One region of the Kandleria sp. genome, then DNA from elsewhere that is predicted to be linked to it. Evidence: a T-box and tRNA genes for the amino acid it is inferred to sense, from the RefSeq annotation. Region 1 holds a T-box; the other holds one or more tRNA genes.
What was found. A T-box is a leader RNA that pairs with one kind of tRNA and senses whether it is charged. The one in region 1 lies ahead of alaS (alanine--tRNA ligase), so its partner is inferred to be a tRNA-Ala.
Positions count from the first base shown of each region.

Region 1 (3,431 bases):
TTTACTGATGTCACACCGCTAGGAGGAACAAAACAGTTAGGTATTGATAAGTTCCTTTCCTATTATAATATTGATAGACAAGAAACCATGGCCTTTGGTGATGGGGGAAATGATCTGCAGATGTTAAATCATGTTGCTCACGGGATCGCTATGGGCAATGGTGAAGAGCAGTTAAAGCAGATTGCGGAATATGTCTGTGATGATGTTGATCATGATGGAATAGTCAAGGCTTTAAGACATTATGAACTCATTAAGTAAGTATATATATTTCGATATAGAGATATACTAATTTCATTCTAATCTCAGTTGTGAATTTTTTGATAAGATAATTATATGAAAACGGTTACAGCTTATTGCAAGGAGGCTATATTATGAAAAGATTTACATTACCTAGAGATTTATATCATGGAAAAGGGGCTTTGGAAGCCTTAAAGACATTACAAGGACATAAAGCGATGGTCTGTGTTGGTGGCGGATCGATGAAACGCTTTGGCTTTTTAGATCGTGCCATTGATTATTTAAAAGAAGCTGGTATGGAAGTACAGCTATTTGAAGGTATTGAATCAGATCCATCGGTAGAGACAGTCATGAAGGGAGCAGATGCAATGCTTGCTTTTGAACCTGATTGGATTGTAGCTATTGGAGGAGGTTCACCAATTGATGCCGCAAAAGCAATGTGGATCAAGTATGAATATCCTGATTGTACATTTGAAGATATGTGTAAGGTATTCGGTATTCCGCAGTTAAGAAAGAAAGCACATTTCTGTGCAGTCTCATCTACATCTGGTACAGCTACAGAAGTTACAGCTTTTTCAATTATCACTGATTATGAAAAAGGTATCAAATATCCAATTGCGGACTTTGAAATTACACCTGATGTCGCTATCGTAGATCCTGAACTCGCTGAAACAATGCCACAGAAGCTAGTTGCTCATACTGGTATGGATGCTATGACACATGCAATTGAAGCTTATGTGTCTACTGCCAACTGCAACTATACTGATCCATTGGCAATCTGGGCAATCAAGATGATTCAAAGAGATTTAGTCAACTCTTATGAAGGAGATATGACTGCTAGAGATAATATGCATGATGCACAGTGTCTAGCTGGACAGGCATTCTCTAATGCGCTATTAGGAATTGTACATTCTATGGCTCATAAGACTGGTGCTGTCTTTGCGGATTATGGAGCACATATCATCCACGGTGCAGCTAATGCGATGTACTTGCCAAAAGTTATTGCATTTAATGCGAAAGATCCAACTGCGAAAGCACGCTATGCGTTTATCGCTGATGAAATGAAGCTTGGTGGAAATAATGAAGATGAAAAAGTAAAATTACTTATTGAATATTTAAGAGGAATGAATGATTCCTTGAATATTCCACATTGTATCAAGAACTATGGAGCAGATTCTTATCCAACTGAAAATGGATTTGTACCTGAAGAAGTCTTCCTAGAAAGACTTCCAGAGATTGCTAAAAATGCGATTGCGGATGCATGTACAGGTTCTAACCCACGTCAGCCAAGTCAGGAAGAAATGGAAAAGCTGCTTAAAGCTTGTTACTATGATCTAGATGTAGATTTCTAGAAGATAAAACTATTGAAATATGCGAATAAACCCATTATAATGTTGATGTTAAATCGTAGAAGAAGAAGAGTACCTTATAGAAGTGTCAAGAGAGGAAACGGATGGTGCAAGTTTCTCATGACTATGGGGGAAGCTACTTTGGAGAGTGATGTAAACATCAACGTGAGCCTGCGTTAAGGGTATAAAGAGCAAGGCGTAAGCCTTGAATAAGGATGGTACCGCGATTATAGTCGTTCCTTTTATAGGAACGACTTTTTTATTAGGAGGACACATGAAAAAATTAACAGGTAATCAAACTAGACAGATGTTCCTTGATTATTTTAAGTCTAAGGGGCATATGATTGAACCAGGTGCAAGCCTGATTCCTCACAATGATCCAACTTTACTTTGGATCAATGCTGGTGTAGCTGCATTAAAGAAATATTTCGATGGGACAGAAAAACCTGCCAGTCATCGTATTGCCAATGCACAGAAATCAATTCGTACTAATGATATTGAAAATGTAGGGAAGACAGCACGTCATCATACTTTCTTTGAAATGCTTGGTAACTTCTCAATTGGTGATTATTTTAAAAGAGAAGCTATTCATTTTGCTTGGGAATTCTTAACAGGTGAAGATTGGATTGCGATGGATAAAGATAAGCTTTATGTCACAGTCTATACTGATGATGAAGAAGCATATCGTATCTGGACTGAAGAATGTGGCGTAGATCCTAGCCATATGTGGAAGACTGCTGATAACTTCTGGGAAATCGGTGAAGGTCCTGGAGGTCCTGATAGTGAAATCTTCTATGATCGTGGAGAAGATTTTGACCCAGATCATATCGGATTAAGATTATTGCATGAAGATCTAGAAAATGATCGTTATGTAGAAGTATGGAATATCGTATTCTCACAGTTTGATTGTAATCCTGCCATTGATCGTAAGGAATACAAGGAATTGCCACACAAGAATATTGATACAGGTATGGGATTAGAAAGACTTGTTTCAATTATCCAGGGTGGAGAAACAAACTTTGATACAGATTTATTCTTGCCTTTAATTAGAGAAACAGAAAAATTAGCTAATGTTTCTTATGAAGAAAATAAGATGGCTTATAGAGTCATTGCTGACCATATCAGAACTGTTACTTTTGCATTAAGTGATGGAGCAATGTTTGATAAGGCTGGTAGAGGATATGTATTAAGACGTATCTTAAGAAGAGCTGTTCGTTATGGTAAAGCTATTGGTATTGAAGGAGCTTTCCTTTATGAATTAGTTGATACAGTTTCAGATATGATGAAAGAATTCTATGATTATCTTCCTTCTAAAGCTGAAATGGTTAAGGTTAGTGTCAAGAAAGAAGAAGAAGCATTTGCTAAAACATTGAACCAGGGTGAAAAGAGAATTCAGAACTTCATGAAGAAACATGAAGATGAAAAAGTCATTGATGGCAAGACAGCATTCATGCTTTATGATACATACGGATTCCCTTATGAATTAACAGTAGAAATCGCTGAAGAAAAAGGCTTCACTGTTGATGAAGAAGGATTCCATGAAGAAATGAAAGCTCAGCAGGAAAGAGCAAGAGCTGCTAGAGGAGATCTTGAATCATTTGCATCTCAGAAAGCAGATTTAATGGATTTTGAAGAACCATCTACATTCAATTATGATCCTTCACCAATTGATGGAAAAGTTATCGCTTTATTCAAGAATGGTGAAAAGGTTGAAGAAATTACTGATGAAGGTGAAATTATCTTTGATCAGACTACATTCTACGCTGAAATGGGTGGACAGGTTGCTGATAAGGGAACATTTGCTAATGATCATGTACAAGGTGAAGTTGTTAATGTTCTAAAGGC
Region 1 covers NZ_JAGBIX010000096.1:15,568-18,998, forward strand. The annotation lists gene J6L95_RS10165 (Cof-type HAD-IIB family hydrolase) at 1-258, shown strand, start outside; gene J6L95_RS10170 (iron-containing alcohol dehydrogenase) at 372-1,589, shown strand; T-box leader at 1,637-1,830, shown strand; gene alaS (alanine--tRNA ligase) at 1,861-3,431, shown strand, end outside.

Region 2 (3,431 bases), on a different contig from region 1:
CAATGGCGATTGCAGTTCTTGTAGGGATTGCAGTTTATATGAAAAAACGTATTACGTCATTGGCTTTTTCAATCATGAATGGACTTATTGTCTATATCACATGTCTTAATGATATTGATGATTTATCTATCGGTGGATATTTGTTGCTGGTGGATGTTGGCATTATGATTGTCTCTACTTTTGTTTTGTATTGGAAACATCGTTACGAGGATGTGTAATCACATCCTTTTTTGTTTTTTCTTGTAGATGTGTTAAGATGAGTGTACATCTAAAATAAAAGGAGTTGTAATTGTGAAAACAAGATTGAAACAAAAAGGTCTTATAGCCATTATTGCGTTAGTAGTTATATTGGTATTCGCTTCTGTATCTTTCTTTATTCGTTCTGCTCAGATTTCTGGAGAGAAGAAGGCATTACAGGAGATTACAGCTGGATTAAAGACAATTAATAAGAAGTATTCTACTTCAGCGTCTTCTTTATCTCAAAAGCTAGTAAAAGCTAAGGGGAAAGAAGGAGATAGCTACATGAGTGTATTGAAAGCTTATGTTACAATGTTAAATGAAGCCTCTAAGCCAGAAGCTAATCCTGAAATTATTACTGCATCAAAGGTATTTGATGATAAGGTGGCAGATTCTATCAACGGCTATATTTCTGAACCTAATATAGATTATTATTATGCTTATGTGGATATTGATCATAATAAGACAAATGAACTTGTTATTGGTAAAAAGGTAGAGGATGGTATTCAGCCAATTGAAATCTATGGCTTTAATAATGGTAAAGTGACACTGATTGCAGATGAGACACTGCTTGGTGATTATGAAGTAGATTTGAGTGAAATGACTATTTCTAAAGATGGCTATATTACTGTCTATGGTGATTATGGTGATCAGGCTGCTTATCTACAGGTAGGAAAGCTTGATAAGAATGGCTATTCTTTCAAGTCAGAAAAAATGTATATTGTGTCACAATCAGGAAAAGAAAATAATTCTAATGCTGAAGAATTAGAGAAGGTTAGAGAAAAGCATCCTGATAATGTGAAGTACAGCTGGAATCAGTTTGTAAAACCAGGAGCTTCTTCTTTATATAAGGGAGCGTACACTGAACTTATTAAATTGTTTGATAAGGATGAGAACTATAGATCATCATTGGTGAATGTGACATCTAATGAACTTCCTGCATTGTATTTAACAAATAAGAAAGATGGATATAGAGAATATATTAAAAGCTATATGTTTATTTATACTGATCAGGGATTGAAGTCCATCTCTTTTGGTAATGAGAAAGTGAAGTATTATGAAACTGCAGGATATCTTCAGGTTGGCAACAAGTATTACAAGATTGATAGTACGGGATTTGTTTCTATGAAGAAGGAAGATTATCTAAAAGCAGTGAATGATATTAAAGATGAAGTAGATGAAAAGACTATTTCTGATAAAGATATGGATGAAAGTGCAGATACATTAAATGATCTTGCAAACTAAAAAAGGTTGTGATTATCAATCACAATCTTTTCTTTTATTTTTTAAGAGACTTATTGTCTACAAAAAAAGTAAAAAATGTGTATTTTCTTGTTGACGATTGGATGACATAATGCTATTATATGTGAGCAGTCAGCGAGATGGGCCTGTAGCTCAGTTGGTTAGAGCGCACCCCTGATAAGGGTGAGGTCGATGGTTCAAATCCATTCAGGCCCACCATTTTGATTGACTGTTTTATATACATGGGCCTGTAGCTCAGTTGGTTAGAGCGCACCCCTGATAAGGGTGAGGTCGATGGTTCAAATCCATTCAGGCCCACCATGTATAATTTAAAAATGGGGCTTTAGCTCAGCTGGGAGAGCGCCTGCTTTGCACGCAGGAGGTCAGCGGTTCGATCCCGCTAAGCTCCACCATTTGAAATAGTAAACGAATCCTACGGGGTTCGTTTTTTTTATATATTGTGATATGATATGTTAATGAGGTGGGAAGATGGAATTTATGAAGAAGGGTTTGTTTTTCGTTTTAGCTTTAATGATTATGGGCTGTAATGTTCAAAAGAGTGTTTCGCATATTTATTATGTGAAAAAGATGATCTATGAAGCAACACCGGAGGGACTTACTAGCGATGATGCTTTAAATCGTTATGAAGTTGATATTCATTATGATCAGAATGTCATTAAAGAAGAAATGAAACAAGATGTTGAACAGTATTATTTATCATATACAAGACCAGAACTTGTTTCACATTATTTATTAGACTTTGATTTAAATAGTGCTGATATCCATGTTCTATTGGATCATGATGTCATCATGAAATATTCTAAGATTGAGATACATATTGGAAATGAGGTATTCTCTTATCAATATGAAATCAAGAATGATCGTATTATCCAGGCTAGTGGAACGGATGAATTAGGTTCATTTACTCATAAGTATAGTTATGATCATTCTGGTCATCTTACACGTATTGAACGTTTTTATGATCATGGTGAATCTGATGCTATTATGATAGGATGGAAAGATGATAAGGTTGTTAATATGAAAGATGATGAAGATGATGTGACATATACTTATAAGAATGATCATCTTGCAAGCAGTTCTAATCATGTGTCTTATCATTATAAAGATGATCGTCTTGTTTCATTTAAACAAGACGATGATTATGAAGTAAAATATACTTATAAGAATTTAAAAATGAAGCAGGAAGTCTTTAATAATAAGGAATTGCTGGAGACTTATCATTATGAATATAAGAAAATAAAGTAAAGGAAGGAAAAATGTATGAAATGTCCTCATTGTGGGTATGAGAATCCCGATTGGTTAAAGTTTTGTGAGCAGTGTGATCAGCCTTTAGATCTTTCTCCTCGCATCAAGAAGGAAAAGGAAGAGGCTAAGGTGGAAGAAGAAAAGCCAGCACAGCGTTTTAGTTTTGATGATGAAGATTCTACTGAAACAGTTGGAAAAAGAAGCAAGAAGGTTCCTTTAAAAGAGAAGGTTAAAGAAAAGATGCCTCTTAAAAAAGAAGAAGAGGAGGAATCATTAGGGGATCGTTTTATCAATTGGCGTAATAAGATTGTGACAAAGCTTAATGGTGATGATGAAGAAATAGAAGATGAATTTGTAGATGAAGAGGAAATCTATGAAGAAGAACCTATTGAAGAGACACCAGTTGAAGAAATAAAGGAAGTAAAACAGGATACAATCTTAAGACCTTATGGACATGTGTTCTCCTTTGATGATGATACAACAGTTATAAAAGAACCAATTGTAGAAGAGGAAGAAGAGATTCCTTATGAAAGCTTTGAAATTAAGAAGAAGATTGATTTCAAGAGAATCATTATTGCGATTATTGCAGTGTGTGTTGTTTTCGCATTGGTATTCTTTGTAAAATCACAGTTCTCTTCTAAAAGTGATACAAGTACGACTACAAATACGAATACTAATACAACTAA
Region 2 covers NZ_JAGBIX010000005.1:94,604-98,034, forward strand. The annotation lists gene J6L95_RS01120 (hypothetical protein) at 1-218, shown strand, start outside; gene J6L95_RS01125 (hypothetical protein) at 292-1,482, shown strand; tRNA gene J6L95_RS01130 (tRNA-Ile) at 1,622-1,698, shown strand; tRNA gene J6L95_RS01135 (tRNA-Ile) at 1,724-1,800, shown strand; tRNA gene J6L95_RS01140 (tRNA-Ala) at 1,817-1,892, shown strand; gene J6L95_RS01145 (hypothetical protein) at 1,969-2,745, shown strand; gene J6L95_RS01150 (NADase-type glycan-binding domain-containing protein) at 2,761-3,431, shown strand, end outside.
Region 2: it has a tRNA-Ala gene. The T-box ahead of alaS (alanine--tRNA ligase) is inferred to sense a tRNA for this amino acid. The anticodon was not compared.